Regions from separate parts of the Rheinheimera mangrovi genome, predicted to be linked through region 2. Evidence: predicted binding sites of a transcription regulator. Region 2 holds the regulator's gene; each other region holds the start of a gene.
What was found. The regulator sigma-54, encoded in region 2, starts transcription at its own class of promoters, with help from an activator protein. The targets are predictions, from matches to a motif close to TGGCANGNTNCNTGCTT.

Region 1 (3,282 bases), 100 kb from region 2:
ATTTTGCCTTTGCTGAAGCTGCCATTTTTAGCTTGTTTCACCCTTTTCGGCAGCAGCTGTAAACCTAAACTACTGGGGCGCAGTTCATACAACACCGTATCTTCAGTAGTGTTGGCTGTAACTGGAGTATTGTATTGTTCGGCTTCGCTAAACCATTGGTTAAGCTGTCGTACAGGCTGTTGCACCGACTTTTGTTGCAGTTGATCCAGTTGGTGTTTCAGTTTCAGTAAGGCCGCCAGTACATGCTTGCATCTGCTGCCATCAGAGCAAGTACAGGAATCCGTCATTTGTACCTGACCATCGCGCTCGGATATAGAAATCAGCTGTTTAAAAGGACTAAAACCATCACCCCAAACCTGACTGCGGATTTGAGAAAAGTCAGCTTCATAATCCAACTGCACTACTTTACCGGCCAAAAAATAAGCCCGCGCCTTATGAAAGGTGGCAGGGTGAAACCAGAGTTGTAACTGCTCTGCAGAGACAGGAAAAACAAAATCAGCCGTCATACGCCAAATTTTTTAAAACCAAATGGCGTTTATGCTACCTCAAATTACAAGGCAGCCATAGCAGGCTTTTGTGTCACGGCTTAATCATCTGGGGATAATGTGGTTAATACCACATGCCTTTTGATGTCTTTGACTAAAATGCCGCATTTAAATAACTGCTTATGGATCTGTTTTTGAAAATACAGATCCAGCTTTTGTTCAAGTGCCGCAGCCAGAGCTGCTTCGGAATTAAACTGACAACGCACCAGTAAAGAGCCTGGGAAATGCTCATACTCCAGGCTAAACCAACAGCCGACAAAATCTGGATAAAGAGGCATGGCCAGCTCTTCCACTGCTTCCAGCGATTTCAGCACATTGGCCTGTTGTTTTAATTGCACCACACTTAGTTTTTTTGCCATCTGTTACTCATGATCCTGCTTCTGTACGGTGGGGATTATGCCATGAATTGAGCAGCATTAGCTTCAGGCTGCAACCCTAGCCTGCAACTGTTACTACAGCGCCTGTAAATTTTACCATTAGCTAAACAAAAACCTAAGACAGCCTGCGTTCATAAATCCTGTATAAAATAAACAATAACAGTGACTTATAGTGTAAAAGCCGATATTGGCATGATGCTCGCTTAGTGTACGAAGTACGTTCAACTGGTGCAGAAGCACTGAGGAGCAACTATGTTAGGCTGGGCTTTAACCTTTTTTATTGTGGCCATAGTGGCAGGTATTCTGGGTTTTGGTGGCATTGCAGGCGCTGCAGCAGGTATAGCAAAAATTATATTTATGATTTTTGTGGTATTGCTGGTTATTTCACTGTTAGCAAATGCACTGCGTGGCAAAACCCCTAAATTGTAAGTGGCCCCAAGCGGCTGAAGGAGAATGAAATGAAAACTCAAAGCACATTATTCAAAGTGGTGTTGGCTGTGATGCTGGCGACCTCTATCGCCGCCTGTAGTGAAAGCGATGCGGAAAAAGCAGAAGACAGAATGGAAGAGTTAAAAGCTCAGGTTGAAGATAAAGCTGAGCAAGCCACTGACAAACTGGAAGAAGCTGCAGACAAAACTGCAGATGCCATGGAAGACGCTGCTGACAAAACAGCAGAAAAGGCGAAAGAGCTGTGTGAAGCGGCCAAAGAGAAGGCAGACGCTGAAGATAAAGACTGTTAATGGTCTGAGGCGGGGGTTTAACCCCCGCCATTCTTTATCAGCAAGACGAGCACTTTAAAGCTCAACTTTCCTGCTGGTATTTTTCCAGTTTGTTGTAAAGCGTTTTTACACTGATCCCCAACTGTTGTGCTGTATCGGTTTTATTCCCATTATTTCGTTCCAGCGCTGCAAAAATGGCGGCTTTTTCCAATTCATCCAATGGCATATCTGACGGAACCTCAGCAACCGCAGCAGTTGCGGTCGCCTCTTCGATCAGCAGATGTTCAGGCTCAATCTGTTTGTCCGCCAAAATAAAGGCCCGCTCTACCGCATGCTTCAACTCACGCACATTACCTGGCCAGGCATGCTGTTTAATCACAGCTAAAGCTGCGTCAGACCATTGTTTTTGTTGTTGTTCACGCACATTACAATACGCCAGAAAATGTTGCGCTAAGCCAGCAATGTCACCTTCCCGCTCACGCAGTGGCGGCACTTTGACTGGAAACTGTGATAACCTGAAATACAAATCTTCCCGAAAAATGCCATCAGCCACAGCTTGAAGTGGGTCCCTGTTGGTTGCAGCTATAACTCTTACGTTGGCCATGCAGACTTTATTGCTGCCAACTGGCCTGTATTCACCACTTTCCAGCACCCGCAGCAACTTCACTTGTTGATCCAACGGCATTTCTGTCACTTCATCCAAAAATAACGTGCCTTGTTCAGCCTGAGCGAACACGCCCTGATGATCACGCAAAGCCCCGGTAAAGGAGCCTTTGACATGACCAAAGAGTTCGCTGTCGGTAAGCTCAGAACTTAAAGCACCACAATTAATGGCCACAAAAGGTTTGTCGGCTCTGTGACTGGCTAAATGCAGGGTATTCGCCACCAGCTCTTTACCAGCGCCACTTTCACCAATAATAAAAACGTTGGCTTCAGTCACGGCCACCTTGCGCACTGTTTTGTACAGTCTGAGCATAGCGGCAGAGGACCCGACCAATAAACCAAACTGATCCAAATCACTGCTTTGAACTCTGCGTTTTACCGCCACTGAAGATAACTGTTGATAAAAATCCTGTACCGCATCCAACACAGACGTCATATCCAGCGGATGACGGAAATGGTAGCCAGCACCAGAACGCATCAATTGATCCGTAGCCAGGTCTGGCAAGCCTTTACTGACCAGAATAAAGTCGATTCCAGCCAGCAGATTGCTTTGCTGTAACAAGTCGTACTGCGCAGGTTCAGTGCTGTCAATTTCAATAAAAGCCAAATCACAAGGCTGCCTGAGCAGTTGTTCTACCCAACATTCATCCGGCTGACTTTTACAAATAACAAAACGCCGGACAGTCTCTGACTGCAAAAGCTGGCTGGTTAATTCCGGGTCCTGCAGATGCAGGAACATAACGGGCTGGGTCATAAGTACCTTCCATAGTTAGAGCGTACTGACTGTAAATTTAACATGGGTCCTGAGTAAAACTTACCGATCGGCGCTCAGCTTCCCAGACAAGGAATTCAAAAATATCTATACATCATAAACTTACATCTTGGTACATGAATTGATAATGAATCTGCATAGTTTTATTTACTATGGAGTACCCATCTGATGACACCAAGCTTACCGAATCAAACCTCACAGGTCCG
Region 2 (3,282 bases):
GTTTAATCAGGCTGGTGTGGTCGGCGTCTAGGTAAAGAATGGTCAGGTCAACTTTGTGCGGCAGGTAAGACAGGATATCTGTTAATTCATCGGGGTCTTGCGGCAGGTTGCGCACATCAATACTGACAGCGACCCTTTCGTACTGCCCCATCACGGCGTTGGCTAAAGTCGGAAGTAAATTGACGGGGATGTTATCTACACAATAATAACCTAGGTCTTCCATGACGCGCAGGGCAACAGATTTGCCCGAACCCGATCGACCACTGACGACTAATAATTTCATTTTGCCATTGCCTGTTCAGCGCCTGCCATTAGCAACTGGTACAAATCATGGCTATTGGCACTATGACGGATTTTTTTGGTGAAATCTTTTTGACTGAGCATACGGGCTATGCCGGACAAAGTAGATAAATGGGTCTGGCATTGATTTTCCGGGATCAGGATGGCACAAAAAATATCCACAGCCTGGTTATCAATAGCATCAAACTGTATTGGATCTTTACTGACGACAAACACCAGCAAAGGTGTGGTGACATTTTTTAATTTGCCATGCGGAATAGCGATACCACCGCCAATACCTGTGGAACCGAGTTTCTCACGGCTCATCAGGGCTTCGAGTATGTTGTACTCAGGAACTTCCGGTAAATGCTGATGTGCCAGTTCAGCTATGTATTCCAGAATGCGTTTTTTACTATTAAAAAGGACCGCACTCTTGGTGCAGTCCTCCGATAACATTGAGCTCAGGTTCATAGTTTCAGAATCAATGACGAGAAATTTTCTCTTTATGTTTAATAACTTGGCGATCCAGTTTATCGATCAACTGGTCTATCGCAGCGTACATATTTTCGTCTTCCGACACAGCGAATACTTCACCTCCATTGAGGTGCATCTTAGCCTCTGCAATCTGCTTTAATTTTTCCACGTTCAGCACTACATGTACATTGTTAATATGATCAAAATGACGTTCAAGTTTGGAAAATTTGCTATCGACGTACTCTCTCAGTGCTTCAGTGATTTCTACATGACGACCAGTTAAGTTGATTTGCATAGACTCTTCCTTCTTAATAGAGCTGTTAAAGCAAGCTCTTGCGCTGATTAGACGGCGGAATAAACAAGGCTTCACGATACTTGGCAATGGTACGCCGTGCGACATTAATCCCTTGTTCTGACAGTATTTCTGCCATCCTGCTGTCACTTAAAGGTTTGGCAGGATTTTCCGCCGCCACCAATTTTTTTATAAAGGCGCGGATTGCGGTGGATGAACATTCACCGCCACTCTCTGTACTTACATGACTGGAGAAAAAGAACTTAAGTTCAAATATTCCTCTGGGAGTGTGCATATATTTTTGTGTAGTAACACGGGAAATGGTTGACTCATGCATTCCCACCATTTCAGCCACGTCGTTTAATACCATGGGTTTCATGGCTTCTTCACCGTGCTCAAAAAAGGCCTGTTGCTGCTGTACTATGCAGTTGGCAACTTTAAGTAAAGTTTCGTTGCGACTTTCCAGACTTTTTAAAAACCACTTGGCTTCCTGCAGGTGGGAACGAATAAACTGACCATCTGATGCATTACGGGCATTACGTGACATGGCAGCATATTGCTCGTTAATTCTGATCTTTGGCATCGCATCAGGGTTTAACTCGACCATCCAGCGTCCTTTGATTTTTGCAACTGACACATCAGGGATCACATACGACTGTTCTTGTCGAATCACATCTGCCCCAGGTCGAGGGTTCAGGCTGTGAATAAGCCGCATCACTTCTTTTAAGTCGTCTTCTTTGAGTTTAGTCACACGCATCAGAGAACGGAAATCTCTGTTAGCTAAAAAGTCAGTATATTCTTTAATAATATGCTGGGTTTCAGCCAGATAGGGGGTTTTTGGATCAAACTGGCGCAGCTGTACCAATAGACATTCCTGAATAGTGCGGGCGCCAACACCTACAGGATCGAACAACTGGATACGTTTAATGACCGCTTCGACTTCGTCGGCTTCCACTTCCGGCATGCCTAGCGATTCGAGAATATCTTCTGTGTCTATCGTTAATAAACCGTTTTCGTCTATGGCTTCGATAATGATTTCAGCAATAGTGCGGTCTGTATCTGAAAATGGGGTCAGCTGCATTTGCCAACGTAAGTAATCTTGCAGGGTTTCGCTGGTTTCGCCCTGAAATACCGTATCTTCATCGCCATTGAAGTTATTGGCACCAGCAACCGGAGCCGCACTGACTAAATCGTCCCAGTGGTTGTCCAGCGGTAAATCTTCTTTGATATTTTGCTCGGACATCGCTTCGCTGCTGTCCTTTACTTCGGGTTCGTAATGCTCATCATGGCTGTTGTCATAGTCAGGCGAATCAAACTCGGCACCATGATTTAAATCTTTTGATGAAGGTTCCTGAAATACTGCATAGTCATCTTCAGCTTCCAACAATGGATTAGCATCCAGCGCTTCCTGAATTTCCTGTTGCAGTTCAATAGTAGACAATTGCAGCAGTTTAATTGCTTGCTGCAATTGAGGAGTCATTGTGAGCTGCTGACCAAGACGAAGTTGCAGAGACGGTTTCATGTACTTCTTATTTTCTCCAAACAACCCTATTCGGATGTTGTTTTAAACTATAACCTGAATTGCTCACCAAGGTAGACATCACGGACTTGTTGGTTTGCTAAAACCTCAGTCGGGGTACCTGCAGCAATCAGTTCTCCATGACTTACAATATAGGCAATTTCACAGACATCAAGAGTTTCGCGCACATTGTGGTCGGTGATAAGCACCCCTATGCCTCTTTGGCACAGATGCTGAATAATTTTTTTAATATCTAACACTGAAATGGGATCAACACCAGCAAAAGGTTCATCCAACAGGATAAACGCCGGATCTGCGGCCAATGCCCTGGCTATTTCCACTCTGCGTCGTTCGCCACCGGATAAACTCATGCCAAGGCTGTTACGGATATGGCCTATATGGAACTCGTCCAGCAGCGCATCGGCTTTTTCTTCGCGCTGCTCTTCGGTTAGATCTTTGCGATGCTGCAAAATGGCCAGCAGGTTGTCATATACCGTCAGTTTGCGGAATATCGAACTTTCCTGCGGCAGATAACCAATGCCTGCGCGAGCACGGGCATGGATAGGATCAAAGGTGATCTCCTTGTCATCCAGGGTGATTTTGCCTTTATCTGATGGCACTAAACCAACAATCATATAAAAAGTAGTGGTTTTGCCCGCACCGTTAGGACCTAACAAACCAACAATCTGACCGGCTCTCACTTCCAGACTAACGTCTT
Region 3 (3,282 bases), 1.1 Mb from region 2:
CATTCCGAGCAGGGCAAACAACTGGTGAAATTGGCCGCAAAAGTTGCCCGTTCTGATGCCAATGTGCTGGTGCTGGGCCCAAGTGGATCAGGTAAAGAAGTGCTGGCGCGCTATATACACCAACAAAGCGGCCGTCCTGATGGTCCTTTTGTCGCTATTAACTGTGCCGCTATTCCGGAAAATATGCTGGAAGCTACCTTGTTTGGTTACGAAAAAGGGGCCTTTACCGGTGCTATTCAAGCCTGTCCCGGCAAGTTCGAACAAGCTCAGCAAGGCACTATTTTGCTGGATGAAATCAGTGAAATGGATTTAAACCTGCAGGCGAAACTACTGCGGGTGTTGCAGGAACGTGAAGTAGAGCGTTTAGGTGCACGCAAAACCATTAAATTGGATGTGCGGGTGATAGCCACCAGTAACAGAGATTTAAAACAGGCTGTGGCTGAAGGTAAATTCCGCGAAGATTTGTATTATCGTCTAAATGTGTTTCCACTGACCTGGACAGCTTTGGCAGAACGTCCGGCTGATATAGTGCCGCTGGCAATGCACTTGTTAGAACGGCATTGTCGTAGCACAGGTATGCCGCAGCCCAGCTTAAGCTATGCAGCCCAGCACAAACTGATGCAACACTACTGGCCTGGTAATGTGCGTGAGTTGGATAACATAGTGCAACGTGCTTTGATTATTTGTGATGGTGATCAAATTAATGCGGCCGATATTCTGCTCGAATCCGCACCCAATATGCTAGATAGCATGCCTGATGCGCCTGTAGCTCAGGCGGGCGATCTGGATGTCAGCGTATTTAAATCTGAAATTTATGAGCAGGAACACCGTATTATTCTGGAAACCATGCGTGCCTGCGCCAATAGCCGCAAAGAAGTCGCTGAGCGCCTGGGTATTAGCGCCAGAACTCTAAGATATAAATTAGCCCGGATGCGTGAGTCCGGTATACAGTTACCTGCCTGAACCCTAGGGTCAGAGCCAAGGCTCTGGCCCTTTTTTTACTTCCTTCCAGTTAGAATTCCAGCCCTTGTATAACCCTCCTTTATGGGTTTTAAGTGGCTGTTTTGTACCGATATTTTTATCTCCCTTTTAACGCTTGCGGGATCAGTGTCAAGGCTCTGACCCTAAATACTGGCACGATCCCTGCTTCACCTCTATTAATCGTAGTAATAGCAATATTTTGACAGGTCACAGCAGATGAACATTCAAGGTCAAGGTCATAGTCTTTATCAGGAACTTCAATCCCTCGCTTCGCAAGTCCAGAGTGTGCCTTCAGAATTTAGCATTCCGGCTCTGCCTGAGCAAAATACTAGTCAATCCGACTTTTCAGCCATGCTCAAAGGTGCCTTGGACAAGGTGAATGGTCTGCAGGGCGAAAGCCGCCAACTCAGCACTGCTGTTGAAATGGGCGATCCAAAAGTGTCTTTAGCGCAAGCTATGCTGGCAGGGCAAAAAGCCTCTTTGGCCTTTGAAGCTACAGTGCAGGTGCGGACCAAGTTGGTCGAAGCTTACAAAGAAATTATGTCGATGCCGGTCTAAGGCGAGGGGAATAACAAGTGGCAGAAGGTACCTCAACTGAGCTGGCAATATCGTCAGATGACTTTGGCAGCAGTACTCCAGTGCAACAAGAGCAGAAATCCGGCTTTCTTGGCTCTATGGGCGGTGGCATGGATATGGTGCGACAAATCAGTCTGATTGTCGCTTTAACCATTTGTATTGCATTAGCTGTACTGATTATTTTATGGGCGCGTGAACCCGATATGCGGCCTTTGGGCACTTTCGAAACCAAAGAGTTGATTGAAACTCTGGACTATCTGGATGGCCAAAAGGTCGACTACAAGCTTGAAGGTCAGGTGGTGATGGTGTCTGGTAAAGAATATCAGGACATTAAACTGAAGCTGGCCCGGGCAGGTTTACAGCAGGAACAAACCACAGGCGATGAAATACTGATGCAGGACAGTGGTTTTGGTGTCAGCCAGCGTTTGGAGATGGAGCGCTTAAAGCACAGCCGCGAACAACAACTTGCCCGTACTATTGAACAATTTCAGAGTATTGCCACAGCACGTGTGTTGCTGGCTATTCCAAAAGAGAATATTTTTGCCCGCCGGGAAAAACAACCTTCAGCCACTGTGATGGTGACGGTCAGAGGCGGTAAAAGCTTAAAAGAAGGTGAAGTGGATTCCATCGTCGATTTGGTGGCTTCTGCAGTGCAAGGTCTTGAGCCAAGCCGTGTTACTGTAACGGATCAAAATGGTCGTTTACTCAACAGCGGCTCACAGGACGCTTCCTCTGCCCGTAGTCGCAAAGAATACGAAATGGAACGCGCCCGTGAAGAAGAATATCGTCAGAAAATTGACTCCATTTTAATTCCAGTGCTGGGAGTCGATAACTACACGGCTCAGGTCGATTTATTGATGGATTTTACTGCTGTTGAACAAACCCAAAAACGCTTTAACCCGGACTTACCTGCAGTACGCAGTGAAATGAGTATTGAGGAAAACAGTGTTGGCGGTGGTTTAGGTGGGATCCCTGGTGCTTTAACTAACCAGCCACCGTTGAACAGTGCTATTCCAGAACAGGCCGTTGGAGCAGATGCGGCTAAATCTGTAGTGCCAGGCCGTAATACCAAAGAAATGACCCGCAACTATGAGTTGGATACCACCATTAGTCATTCAACTCAGCAGTCTGGTTTAATCCGTCGTATCAGTGTCTCTGTTGCTGTTGATTACTTACCTGGTACTACTTCTGCTGACGGCACCGTAACTGAACCACAAATCCGCTCTCAGGCTGAAATTGCTAATATTCGGCGTTTATTGCAAGGCGGCATTGGTTTTGATGTGCAACGGGGCGATACTATAGAAGTAGTGTCCGTGCCTTTTGCCCGCAGTGTCATGGTTGAAGCCATAGAACCACCGATTTATGAACAGGAGTGGTTTGCCCGTGTACTTAAACTGGTGATGGGTACCCTGATTATCATAGTGCTGATAGTAGCTGTGGTTCGCCCAATGCTGAAGAAACTGATTTACCCAGAAGATACGCAGGAAGTTTATGATGAATCTTCATTAACCAGCGGCCTGGATCTGGGTGATGAAACCATGGATATGTTAACTCGTGAGTTTGATTCGAAATCTGTTGGTTTCGCTGCAGATGGCACTTTGATGCTGCCAGACTTACATGGTGATGAAGATCTGTTAAAAGCGGTTCGTGCCCTGGTGGCGAATGAGCCTGAATTGTCCTCACTGGTCGTTAAAAATTGGTTAGCCGAAGATGAGTAATGTTGAA

Region 1: the regulator sigma-54 is predicted to act here: its motif matches at 1,111-1,127, upstream of EK374_RS02020 (DUF1328 family protein).
Region 3: the regulator sigma-54 is predicted to act here: its motif matches at 1,133-1,149, upstream of fliE (flagellar hook-basal body complex protein FliE).

Annotation. Positions count from the first base shown of each region.
Region 1 covers NZ_CP034683.1:434,633-437,914, reverse strand. Annotated here, with positions in the region: gene EK374_RS02030 (DEAD/DEAH box helicase) at 1-506, opposite strand, end outside; gene EK374_RS02025 (hypothetical protein) at 587-904, opposite strand; gene EK374_RS02020 (DUF1328 family protein) at 1,175-1,351, shown strand; gene EK374_RS02015 (hypothetical protein) at 1,381-1,662, shown strand; gene EK374_RS02010 (sigma-54 interaction domain-containing protein) at 1,724-3,058, opposite strand; gene EK374_RS02005 (hypothetical protein) at 3,245-3,282, shown strand, end outside.
Region 2 covers NZ_CP034683.1:538,937-542,218, forward strand. Annotated here, with positions in the region: gene rapZ (RNase adapter RapZ) at 1-283, opposite strand, end outside; gene ptsN (PTS IIA-like nitrogen regulatory protein PtsN) at 280-750, opposite strand; gene hpf (ribosome hibernation promoting factor) at 761-1,048, opposite strand; gene EK374_RS02525 (RNA polymerase factor sigma-54) at 1,074-2,567, opposite strand; gene lptB (LPS export ABC transporter ATP-binding protein) at 2,615-3,282, opposite strand, start outside.
Region 3 covers NZ_CP034683.1:1,594,782-1,598,063, forward strand. Annotated here, with positions in the region: gene EK374_RS07290 (sigma-54-dependent transcriptional regulator) at 1-963, shown strand, start outside; gene fliE (flagellar hook-basal body complex protein FliE) at 1,198-1,539, shown strand; gene fliF (flagellar basal-body MS-ring/collar protein FliF) at 1,557-3,275, shown strand; gene fliG (flagellar motor switch protein FliG) at 3,268-3,282, shown strand, end outside.